3 regions of the Dyella aluminiiresistens genome follow, and region 3 is predicted to be linked to each of the others. Evidence: predicted binding sites of a transcription regulator. Region 3 holds the regulator's gene; each other region holds the start of a gene.
What was found. Region 3 encodes sigma-54, which starts transcription at its own class of promoters, with help from an activator protein. Its sites were predicted from a motif close to TGGCACGNGCNTTGC; they were not measured.
Positions count from the first base shown of each region.

Region 1: RA164_RS06570 (PilZ domain-containing protein) is a predicted target of sigma-54. The motif match lies at 2,195-2,209, and genes of this name have one in related genera.
Region 2: RA164_RS03945 (flagellar basal body-associated FliL family protein) is a predicted target of sigma-54. The motif match lies at 1,795-1,809, and genes of this name have one in related genera.

Region 1 covers NZ_CP132911.1:1,507,854-1,511,791, forward strand. The annotation lists gene scpB (SMC-Scp complex subunit ScpB) at 1-669, opposite strand, end outside; gene RA164_RS06565 (segregation and condensation protein A) at 706-1,608, opposite strand; gene RA164_RS06570 (PilZ domain-containing protein) at 2,376-2,741, shown strand; gene RA164_RS06575 (AMP-binding protein) at 2,812-3,938, opposite strand, start outside.
Region 2 covers NZ_CP132911.1:949,823-953,760, forward strand. The annotation lists gene fliJ (flagellar export protein FliJ) at 1-239, shown strand, start outside; gene RA164_RS03935 (flagellar hook-length control protein FliK) at 254-1,573, shown strand; gene RA164_RS03940 (hypothetical protein) at 1,642-1,770, shown strand; gene RA164_RS03945 (flagellar basal body-associated FliL family protein) at 1,884-2,384, shown strand; gene fliM (flagellar motor switch protein FliM) at 2,384-3,400, shown strand; gene fliN (flagellar motor switch protein FliN) at 3,469-3,750, shown strand; gene fliO (flagellar biosynthetic protein FliO) at 3,750-3,938, shown strand, end outside.
Region 3 covers NZ_CP132911.1:2,688,906-2,692,843, forward strand. The annotation lists gene lptA (lipopolysaccharide transport periplasmic protein LptA) at 1-280, shown strand, start outside; gene lptB (LPS export ABC transporter ATP-binding protein) at 284-1,003, shown strand; gene RA164_RS12145 (RNA polymerase factor sigma-54) at 1,164-2,615, shown strand; gene hpf (ribosome hibernation-promoting factor, HPF/YfiA family) at 2,751-3,074, shown strand; gene hprK (HPr(Ser) kinase/phosphatase) at 3,336-3,938, shown strand, end outside.

The sequences.
Region 1 (3,938 bases), 1.2 Mb from region 3:
GGCCGATGGGCTGGTCGCGTCCGGTGCCGTTTCGCTATCGGCAGTATCGGTGGTGTCTGATTCGTCCGCATCGGGATCGATGGGCAGGTCCTTGATGACACGCGCAGGCAGGGGCGGCTGTTCCAGGCTGAGCTGGGGGTCTTCCATGTCGCGGATTTCCGACAGGGGCGGCAGCTCGTCCAGCGATTTCAAATTGAAGTAGTCCAGGAAAATGCGCGTAGTGCCGAACAGTGCCGGTCTGCCGGGTACGTCGCGGTGGCCGACCACGCGTATCCATTCGCGCTCTTCCAGCGTCTTGATGATGTTGGACGACACGACCACGCCGCGGATCTGCTCGATTTCCGGGCGGGTGATCGGCTGGCGGTAGGCGATCAGCGCCAGGGTTTCCAGCAGGGCACGCGAGTAGCGACTCGGGCGCTCGGTCCACATGCGCGATATCCACGGCTGCAGGTCTTGCCTGACCTGGTAGCGGAAACCGGAAGCGACCTCCCTGAGTTCGACGCCGCGGCCTTCGCATGCCTGGGCCAACTGCTCGAGCGCTCGTGCGATGTCATCGCGCGCCACGGCGTCCTCTTCGTTGAAAAGGTCGCCGAGCTGGGCCAGCGTCAGCGGCTGGCTGGCCGCCAGCAACGCCGCTTCGATAATCGGTTTGAGTTGCTCGATCTGCATGGCCTGTCGTGGATGCGGATACTCGGTGTGAATGGGCTATTCGCCGGCCGCTGCCGGCATGTCGTCTGCGCCTTCAAGCGCGTCTTCGCGGGTTTCGGCCCTTGCCCGGACGTAGATCGGTGCCAATGGCTCTTCCTGCACGATCTCCACCAGCATTTCCTTGGCCAGCTCCAGCATGGCGAGAAAGGTGACCACTACGCCGAGGCGTCCTTCGGTCACGTCGAACAATGTCTCGAAGCGACTGAAATGGCTGTTGTCCAGCCGGCTCAGCAGTTCGCCCATGCGCTGGCGCACGCTGAGTGCTTCGCGCTTGATCGCATGGTGGCCGAACAGTTCCGCGCGGCGCATCACGTCCTTCAGCGCCAGCAGCATTTCTTTCAGGTCCAGTGGTGGCGGCAGCTTGACCACGTTGCGCTCGCCGGTGTCCGCCTGCACGGCGACCGTGTCGCGTTCCAGCCGGGGCAGGGCATCGATGTCCTCGGCGGCCTTCTTGAAACGCTCATATTCCTGCAGCCGTCGTACCAGTTCGGCGCGGGGGTCATCCTCTTGGCCATCTTCCACCGGCGGCCTGGGCAGGAGCAGGCGCGACTTGATCTCGCCCAGAATCGCGGCCATCAGCAGGTATTCCGCCGCAAGCTCCAGCCGCATCACGTCCCGCATCATGTCGATATATTCCATGTATTGCCGGGTTATTTCGGCAATCGGAATATCCAGAATGTCCAGATTCTGTCGGCGGATCAGATAAAGCAGCAGATCCAGCGGTCCCTCGAATGCCTCCAGGATGACTTCCAGCGCATCCGGCGGAATGTACAGATCCTGCGGCATCTGCAAGACGGGTTCGCCACGCACGACCGCCAGCGGCATTTCCTGCTGCTGAGGGACAGGTGCGAAAACACCTTGCGGTTTTTCTACCAGCTGAGACTCTGGCTCAGTGCTCATCGATGCATGTCGTCGGGCCGCACGGTGCGGCAGGCAGTGCGTTCAACACACCCGGAACCTTCCCCCTGGTCGGTCGGGACTTTCAAAGGTCTTCGATTCCGCCTGCAAGGCCGTGCCTGATTGCGTTCCATGCGCAAAGACGGAGTTACGGCGGAGCAGCAGGATGAAGGCGTTGATTACGGCTTCGATCGGGCGGTCTGCCGCAATTTGCCTTTGTCCGGTCCGGGTTGGCAGTCCACGGTACGAGCACAAGGCTTCGCCACGCCTACACGTCGCGAGCGGTTCAAGCGGTCGGTACGGAATCGGTGGGTGCGGCGACTGCCGGCGTTTGTCGGGCAGGAGCGGCTCGCAAGTCCACCTGAAAACGAAGGGTAACGGCTGTTTGTCGGCAAGTCCAGCAGGACGCATCGCAAATTGGGGTGAGCTTCAGCTGCGCCGCTATCCAAACAGGGCGGATGCACCAAGATTGGTGGATGATGCCAGGTCGATCGATCGGACTGCGGCAGCATGTGCCCAGAAAGGTCGGTTACAGGCGAATGACGGCCGCAGGTGCCTGAAAGTCTGTCGGATACGGCTTTCTGTGACGTGGCACACCCTTTGCATATCGGTGCTTGCAAGCGCTGATATATATATACGAAGCGCTCAGGGTGTCGGTGACGCGCGTGGTCGGCCTGAGTTGCATTGACTCTTGCCAAGGCCCGCCGAGCCGGGAAAATACCAGGAGTGCCGCATCGGACTGCGGTACGGGTGGAATTGAGGGTACGAGCATGATCGATGACGATGCCAAGGGTCGTTCCAGTACGGAGCAGCTGCGGCCTGCGCGCATGCGCATTCAGACAACAGTTTTGATGAGTCACGGCAACGAGTCGCATCCGACCGAGCTGGTGGATATATCGGCGACGGGTGTGCTCCTGCGTCGCCCGTTGGGCTGGAACGGCAAGCCGGGGCAGAGCTGGGTGCTCGACATGATTTTCGGCAACGATCTGCATATCCATCTGGAAGCCGAGGTCGCGCGGGTTTCCACGCATCACATCGGCTTTGCCTATACACGGATTCCCGAGGACAAGCAGGTGCCGCTTTGGAATCTGCTGGGCGGCTATGCCGACATTCTGGAGATGTGGCAGGACGAGTGATTTCCCCGGGTTCGCCCATAAGCAAACGCCCGCATCCGCGGGCGTTTGCTTATGGGCTGTGCGGCATGGTTCAGGCGCTGGCCGAAACCTTCGTTTCGTCGCGCAATTCGCGGCGGAGAATCTTGCCGACATTGCTCTTGGGCAGGGTGTCGCGGAACTCGATGATCCTGGGGCGCTTGTAGCCGGTCAGGTTGTCGTGGCAGTACTGCTTGAGCGCCTCTGCTGTGAGGCTGGCGTCCTTGCGCACCACGAACAGTTTCACGACTTCGCCGGAATGCTCGTCAGGCGCGCCGACAGCGGCGACTTCCAGTACCCCGGGGTGCTGCATCACCACGTCTTCGACCTCATTCGGGTAGACGTTGAAGCCGGACACCAGAATCATGTCCTTCTTGCGGTCGACGATATAGAAGTAGCCGTTGGCGTCCATCCTGGCCACGTCGCCGGTATGTAGCCAGCCGCTGTCGTCGAGCACCTTGGCGGTTTCCTCGGGGCGCTGCCAGTAACCCTTCATGACCTGCGGGCCGTGGATCATCAACTCGCCGACCTCGCCCATCGGCAGCGGCTTGTTGTCCTCGGACCAGATCGCGGCATCGGTCGACGGGATGGGCAGGCCGATCGAACCGCTGTAGGCCTTGAGGTCCAGCGGGTTGATGCAGGCGGCGGGCGAGGTTTCCGTGAGGCCGTAGGCTTCCACCAGGGTGCATCCGGTGACCTGCTTCCAGCGCTCGGCCACGGCACGCTGCACGGCCATGCCGCCGCCCAGGGTCAAGTGCAGGCGCGAGAAGTCCAGTTCGGCGAATCCGGGCGTGTTCAGCAGGCCGTTGAACAGGGTATTGACACCGGTCAGCGCAGTGAAGTGGGACTTCTTCAGTTCCTCGACAAAGGCCGGCATGTCGCGGGGGTTGGTGATCAGCCAGTTCAGTCCGCCCAGGCGCATGAAGACCAGGCCGTTCGCGGTCAGCGAGAAGATGTGGTACAGCGGCAAGGCGGTGATGATGACTTCCTCGCCTTCCTTTGCGTTCGTGCCGATCCAGGAGCCGGCCTGCAGCATGTTGGCGACCATGTTGCCGTGGCTGAGCATCGCGCCCTTGGCCACGCCGGTGGTGCCGCCGGTGTACTGCAGGAAGGCCAGGTCGTCGTGGCCCAGCTCGACTTTGGGCATGGAGTGTGCGGAGCCCTGTGCCAGCGCATCGCGGA
Region 2 (3,938 bases), 1.7 Mb from region 3:
ACCGCCAGCAGTTCATCGAACGCATCGATCAGGCGATTACCCAGCAGACCCGTGAAGTGGCCCGCCGGCAGCGGTTGCTGGAACAGGCAGGCTCCAGCTGGCGCGAGGCCAATGCGCGCGAACGCGTGCTGGACGGCGTGGTCGAGCGTGCCGTCGAAGTGGAACGCCGCAGCGAAGAGCGGCGCGAACAGAACGATGTGGACGAACGCATGCAGCATCGCCGCGAGCGCGCCATCTGATCCGAGGTTATCCCATGAGCATTCCCATGCCCGTTTCGACCACCACCTCCACCGCCCCGTCACGCGGCCTTGCCGCTGCGGCGGGTCTGGACAGTACCAGTAGCGCCGATGACGGCCTGACGTTCGGTCGCCAACTGGACAACGCGCGCAGCCAGAGCCAGTCGCAGGACAATGCGTCCACGGCGTCCGATGGCGCATCGTCTTCGGCCTCAGCCTTGTCGTCCTCGAACGCGTCTTCCACGGGCTCTTCGTCGGCCGGATCGTCGTCGTCCGACGCGTCCTCGCAGACCTCCGACAACAGCAGCCAAAGCGGCGACAGCCAGGCCGCCACGGCATCGGCCGCGGACGGCACGACGGCGAAGACCACGGCCAAGACCACCGGCAAGGGCGACGGCAAGTCGTCCGGCAAGGACAAGAACAAGCAGGGCAACGACAGCTCGACGCTGGCGGCCAATTTGTTGACGCTGCTCGGTGCCTCCGCACAGACGGCGTCGACGTCGACGTCGACGAAGGGAACCAGCAGCACGAGCGCGGCTGCCGAAACGGCCAGTGGCGCGGCAGCCGGCATGCTGGCAACGGCGCTGACTGGTGCCGTATCCGCTGGTGCCAGCGTATCGACGGCCGCGATCGGCGCCGGTACCAAGGCACTGGCGCAGGCCGACGGCGGTAGCCAGGGCAGCGACACCACGGCCAGCGCCGACACGAGCGCCGCCGACACGGGCAGCAATCTTCTTTCCGCGGCGCTGGATGCCGCGGTGAAATCCATGGTGGCCGCATCGGCCAAGGGCACGACCTCGGTCGACGCAGCCAGTGCCGCCAAGACGCATGCGCAGAGCCTCGATCCGTCGTCGCTCGGCAACCTCGGGGCCGGTCTGCAGGGTCTGCAGCAGGGCGGAACGGCGGCGGTGCAGACGCTGACCGTGTCGGCGCCCGTCGGCAGTGCGTCGTTCTCGCAGGAGCTGGGCCAACAGGTGGTATGGCTCAGCGGTCAGGACGTGAAGCAGGCAACGATCCGCCTGCATCCGAAGGATCTCGGCGCGCTCGACGTGAAGGTCAGTCTGGCGCACGACAACCGGGTCAACGTGAGTTTTGCCGCACAACACCCGGCTGCCGTGACGGCGGTGCAGCAGACGCTGAGCCAGCTCGACACGATGCTGGCGGGGCAGGGGTTATCGCTGGGTCAGGCGCAGGTGGGCCAGCAGGGCAGCGGCCAGCAGGGCGGCAGTGCATCCTCGCGCAGTGATGGCCCCGGCGAAGTCGATGCAGTCGCCGACGTGGCGTCGACGACGTCGGTGCGGACCACGGCGCTGGGCCTGCTCGACATGTTCGCCTGAGCTGGCGGCGGCCGTCCGGTCGCCGTTCCGGTTCCATTCCTCCGATCCACCCACCATCGATCCGGCCGGTGCGCGACACCGTCCGGATCGTCGGCGTGTCCGGCATCGGCGACGGCAAGACGTCGTCGCATCGGCGCGACGACGCGGCGACACGCGTCAAGAAAGCGCCGCCGCGTGCTCTGTCTTTGATCAAGTAACTGTGAAATAAGGGTTTTCTGGTGTGGCATACCGTTTGCATCAACGGTAGCGAACGCCGTGTTCCAGCCTCCGGCACACGGCCCGACTCCCACACCCTGGTCCTGAGGTTTCGATGTCGAACAAAGAGCAAAACACGGAAGCAGCCGCACCGGCCCGAGGAGGCAAGAAGGGGCTGGTCATCGGCCTGGTGGTCGCCCTGGTGGCGGTACTGGGCGTCGGCGGCTACGCGATGCTGCGGATGCGGCACGGGGCGGCCGGCGGCGCCACTGCCCAGGCTGCGGCACCCAAGCCCCAGCCGGCAATGTATCTGCCGCTGGATCCGCCGTTCGTGGTGAATTTCCAGACCAAGCAGTCGCCGAGCTACCTGCAGGTGGGCGTGACCCTGATGGCGCACGACGCGGCGGCGATCAAGGCGGCGAAGGATGCCGATCCGGTGGTCCGCAACGCGCTGGTCATGCTGTTCAGCGCGCAGTCCGCGACTGATCTGGCCACCACCGCAGGCAAGCAGAAGCTGCGTGCCGAGGCACTGAAGGCGGTGCAGAAGGTGGTGCAGGAACGGCTCGGCCGTCCCGGCATCGACGCGCTGTATTTCACCAGCTTCGTGATGCAGTAATGAGCGACCTGCTTTCACAGGAAGAGATCGACGCCCTGCTCAACGGCGTCGATGGCGGCGCGGTGGAAACCGGCGGCGACGAACCGCCGCCGCGCGAAGCCGTGCTGTCCTATGACTTCACCCAGCAGGACCGCATCGTGCGCGGCCGCCTGCCGACGCTGGAGATGGTCAACGACCGTTTCGCGCGGTACTTCCGCACCGGCGTGTTCAGCGTGCTGCGCAAGACCTGCGAGGTCTCGGTGCTGGGCGTGAAGATGGTCAAGTTCAACGAATACGTGCATGGCCTGGCTGTGCCGACCAATCTCAACCTCGTGAAAGTGAAGCCGCTGCGGGGCACCGCGCTGGTGGTGATGGAGCCGCGCCTGGTCTTCACCGTCATCGATAATTTCTTCGGTGGCGACGGCCGCTTCCATGCACGCATCGAGGGGCGCGACTTCACGCCGACCGAGAACCGCGTGATCCAGATCGTGCTGGCCGAGGTGTTCAACGCCATGATCGAGGCGTGGGCGCCGGTGCTGCCGTTGCAGTTCGAATTCATCAACGCGGAGATCAATCCGCAGTTCGCGAACATCGTCAGCCCCACCGAGACGGTGGTGGTCTCGCGCTTCCACGTCGAACTGGATGGCGGCGGCGGCGAAGTGCACCTGACCATGCCGTACTCGATGATCGAGCCGATCCGCACGCTGCTCGATGCGGGCGTGCAGAGCGACCGCGTCGAGCGCGACGACCGCTGGCTGGAATGCCTGCACGATGAGGTGCTCGACGCCGAGGTCGAACTGAGCACCCTGCTGGTGGAGTCGATCCTCAGCATCGGCGACTTCCTCAACCTGCGGCCGGGCGACGTGATCCCCATTCCCAAGCCCGGCCTGTGCACGGTGTTTGCCGAAGACGTACCCATTTTCCGCGGCCATTACGGCCTTTCCAGCGGCCATAGCGCCGTCCGTTTCCATGCCCACGCCGGTCGCCGCGAGGCGCAGGCGAACAATGAATTTTCGATCGGGAATCCATCCGCATGACCCAGACCTACGAAACCGAAAACGACGATGCCGCCGTGGGCGTGGCTGCCCGTCCGGAAATCGGCGGCATGACCCATGGCGAAGCGTCGGACGTGAACCTGGACATGATCCTGGACGTGCCGGTAACGCTGGCGATGGAAGTCGGCCGCACCCGCATCAGCATCCGCAACCTGCTGCAGCTCAACCAGGGCTCGGTGGTGGAGCTGGATCGCGCGGCCGGCGAGCCGCTGGACGTCTACGTCAACGGCACCCTGGTCGCCCACGGCGAAGTGGTGGTGATCAACGAGAAGTTCGGCATCCGCCTGACCGACGTGATCAGCCCCGCCGAGCGCGTGCGCAAGCTCCGCTGATGACCACGCTGGCCTTCATGAGCGTCGCGCCGGTCGCGGCCTCGCCGCTGGCGGCGGGTGCCACGCCCAGCCTCGGCGGCGAGCTGCTGCAGGTGGTGCTGAGCCTGGCGGGGGTGGTCCTGCTGATCGTCGCCGCCGGCTGGCTGAGCCGTCGCGTGCAGGCGCGCACCCGTCCCGGTGGACGCCGC
Region 3 (3,938 bases):
GATGCTCGGCCACGCCAACCAGCTGGACTACGACAACGACACCGGCATCGCCGTGCTCACTGGCCACGCTTTCATCCAGCAGAAGGGCCGCGGCGAAGCACACGGCGACAAGCTCACCTACAACACCCAGACCAGCGAGATGACCGGCGTCAGCGGCACCGACGGCCGCGTGCACATGACCTTCATACCCAAGCCCAAGCCTGCGACCGGCAAGACCGCGTCCAAGCCCGTCGTACCCGCCAGCGCCAGCTCCGCGTCCAACCCGAAGGGACAGCACTGACCCATGCTCTCCGCTGAAGGCCTGCAGAAACGCTTCCGCTCGCGCCAGGTCGTGCGCGATTTCGGATTTTCCATCCGCCAGGGCGAAGTGGTGGGCCTGCTTGGCCCCAACGGCGCCGGCAAGACCACCTGTTTCTACATGGTGGTCGGCCTGATCGAAGCCGATGGCGGCAGCATCCGCCTCGACAAGCAGGACATCACCGGACTGCCGATGCACGCCCGCGCCAAGCTGGGCATCGGCTACCTGCCGCAGGAAGCCTCGGTGTTCCGCCGGCTCAGCGTGGCCGACAACATCCTGGCCGTGCTGGAGCTGCGTGACGGACTCAACGCCCGGCAGCGGGCCGCCGAACTGGAAAGTCTGCTCGACGAGCTGAAAATCGGCCATATCGCCGACCAGAAGGGCGTCAGCCTGTCCGGCGGCGAGCGACGCCGGGTCGAGATCGCCCGCGCGCTGGCCGCACAGCCACGCTACATGCTTCTGGACGAACCCTTCGCCGGCGTGGACCCGATCTCGGTCGGCGAAATCCAGCGCATCGTGCGGCACCTGAAGGAACGTGGTATCGGCGTCCTGATCACCGACCACAACGTGCGCGAAACCCTGGGCATCTGCGATCGCGCCTACATCCTGAACGAGGGCGAGGTGCTCTCGCGCGGCACGCCGGCCCACATCCTGGCCGACGAGAAGGTGCGCGAGGTGTATCTGGGACGCGAATTCAAGCTCTGAAAAACCACACCAGGCCCCTTTCCGTGCACCCCGTCAGACCAGCCAGCGCGGGAACGGAGGGGGCCGCGCAGCTGCGCCGCTAGCAAAATACCGGCCAAGGCTATGGTCGCCTCCGTGGCGAGGGGTTAGGATGACAGCGAGTTCATCCCGACCGGCGGACATGAAACCCGGACTGCAGTTTCGTCTCAATCAGCAGCTTGCCCTGACGCCCCAGTTGCAACAGGCGATCCGTCTGCTGCAACTGTCGCAACTCGAGCTTGAGGCCGAACTGCGCCAGATCGCCGAGAGCAACCCCTTGCTGGAGTTCGCCGAGGACGCCGAGCCCGGCGCCGAAGACGAGCACGAAGGCGAGGATGCCTATACCTCCAACACCGCCGAAGTTGCCGCCGACAACGATCCCGCCGACATCCCGGAATGGACTGAGGGCGACGTCAACAGCGAACAGCCGATCGACTTTTCCGCCAGCCATACCGGCAGCAGCAGCGGATCACGCGATGACGATGGGCTTGAACCGCAGAACGCGGCCCCGGAAACCCTGCAGGAACACCTGCAGTGGCAGCTCAATCTGAGCTCGCTGGATACCCGCCAGAAAACCATTGCCACGGTACTGATCGACGCGCTCAACAACGACGGCTACCTCACCGAGGGGCTCGATGCCATCCTCGCGGCCCTGCCGGCTCACCTCGGTGCCAGCCTGGAGGACGTCGAGTCGGTGCGACGGCAACTGCAGCGCTTCGATCCCGCGGGTGTCGGCAGCCTAGACCTGCGCGACTGCCTGCGCGCCCAGCTGGAACAGTTCGACGAAGCCACCCCGCATCGCGAACTGGCCCTGAGCATTGTCGACGGCGAACTGGACCTGCTGGCCCGCAACGACCTGGCCCGCCTGGCCCGCAAGCTACGCGTGGACGAAGAGGACGCGGCCGGCGCCGCCATGCTGATCCGCAGTCTCGATCCACGCCCCGGCGCGGCGCTGGACACCACTCCGGTGGAATACATCGCGCCGGACGTCTATGCACGCAAGGCCGGCAGTCGCTGGCAGGTCAGTCTGAATCCCGACAGCCAGCCCAAACTCGGCCTCAACCAACACTACTGCAGCCTGATCGCCCAGGCGCGTGGCAATGACGCCAGTTGGATGCGTGGCCAGTTGCAGGAGGCGCGCTGGCTGCTGAAAAGCCTGGAGTCCCGTGCCGAGACGCTGATCAAGGTGGCCGATGCCATCGTGCGCCGGCAGAGCGCCTTCCTCGACTACGGTCCCGAGGCCATGCACCCGCTGGTGCTGCGCGAAGTCGCCGAGGAAGTCGGCATGCACGAATCCACCATCTCGCGCGTGACCACCCGCAAGTACATCCATACCCCGCGCGGCACCTTCGAGCTGAAGCATTTCTTTTCCAGCGGCGTATCCACCGAGGATGGCGGCAGCGCCTCGGCCACCGCCATCCAGGCGATGCTGCGCAAGCTGGTGGATGCCGAAGACCCGCGCAAACCGCTCTCGGACCAGGCCCTGGCCGTGGAGCTGCGCAACAAGGGCATCCAGGTCGCACGTCGCACCGTCGCCAAGTACAGGGAGGCATTGCGTATTCCAAGTTCCAACGAACGTCAGCGCGCCAGTTGAACCGGCTTGTCGATGGAGGGGAACTTGCCCGGCCGGTCCGGCGTCCCAATATCAGGAAACAATGGTTACCGAATGCACTGCCATGACGGTGCATCGACCCACGCCGCCACGGCGGCAAACCACAGGAGGCGCACCATGCAATTCCAACTCAGTGGCCAGCAGATCGAAGTCACCCCGGCCCTCCGCGACCATGTGACCGCCAAGCTCGACCGGTTGACCCGTCTCGACGATCGTCTGGTAAGCCTCACTATCGTGCTCTCCCTGGACAAACTGCAGCAACGCGCCGAAGGCACGCTCGCCGCCAGTGGCGCCACCCTCCACGCCGAAGCAGCCGAGGCCGACATGTACGCCTCGATCGACACGCTGTTCGACAAGCTGGTAAGCCAGCTGCGCCGTCACCGCGAAAAGATCTGCGACAAGCATCAGCGTGAAGTCCGCCAGGAACGCCAGTACGGCTGAACCTGAGCGCAGGCCCGCCACGTCATCCCGATGTGGCGGGCCTTCCCCGCAATTCCGAATGGCACCCCGGCACCTCCATTCAGGGCTGTCCGGCAGGCCTGATCGTACTCGTCGCCTGACCCCGCGCGACATGTCCTGAACACACCCGAACCGCCAAGCTGGCACAATGCCTTCTGCGATCGCCCCTGCGGGCGCTCACGAAAGGAAAACCGCTTGGACCGGCTGACTGCCCGACAACTCTTCGATGGTGTGCACGAGCGCATGTCCCTGCGCTGGGTCGCCGGCATGCGCGGCGAATCACGCGCGCTCGATCCCGGCGCCACCCAGACCCGGCGCCCTTCGCTGATCGGCTACCTGAACGTGATCTACCCGAACAAGGTACAGATCATCGGCAGCGAGGAACTGCGCTACCTCGACAGCCTGGACTCGCGCCAGCGCTGGGAGGCCATCCACAAGATCGCCGCCACCGAGCCGGTCGCGCTCATCGTCACCCGCGACCAGCCGATCCCCTCCGACCTGCGCGAAGTGGCCGAGGAAACCGACACGCCACTGTGGCTCAGCTCGAAGCGCGGCCATGAGCTGCTTACCTGGCTGCAGTACCACCTGGCCCGCACGCTGGCTCCGCGCACCACCCTGCACGGCGTTTTCCTGGAAGTGTTTTCCATCGGCGTGCTGATCACCGGCGAGGCCGGTTCCGGCAAGAGCGAGCTGGCACTGGAGCTGATCAGTCGCGGCCATCGCCTGGTGGCAGACGACGCCCCCGAATTCACCCTGATCGCCCCCGACGTGATCGACGGCACCTGCCCCGAGCTGCTACAGGACCTGCTTGAAGTCCGCGGCCTCGGCGTGCTGAACGTGCGCGAG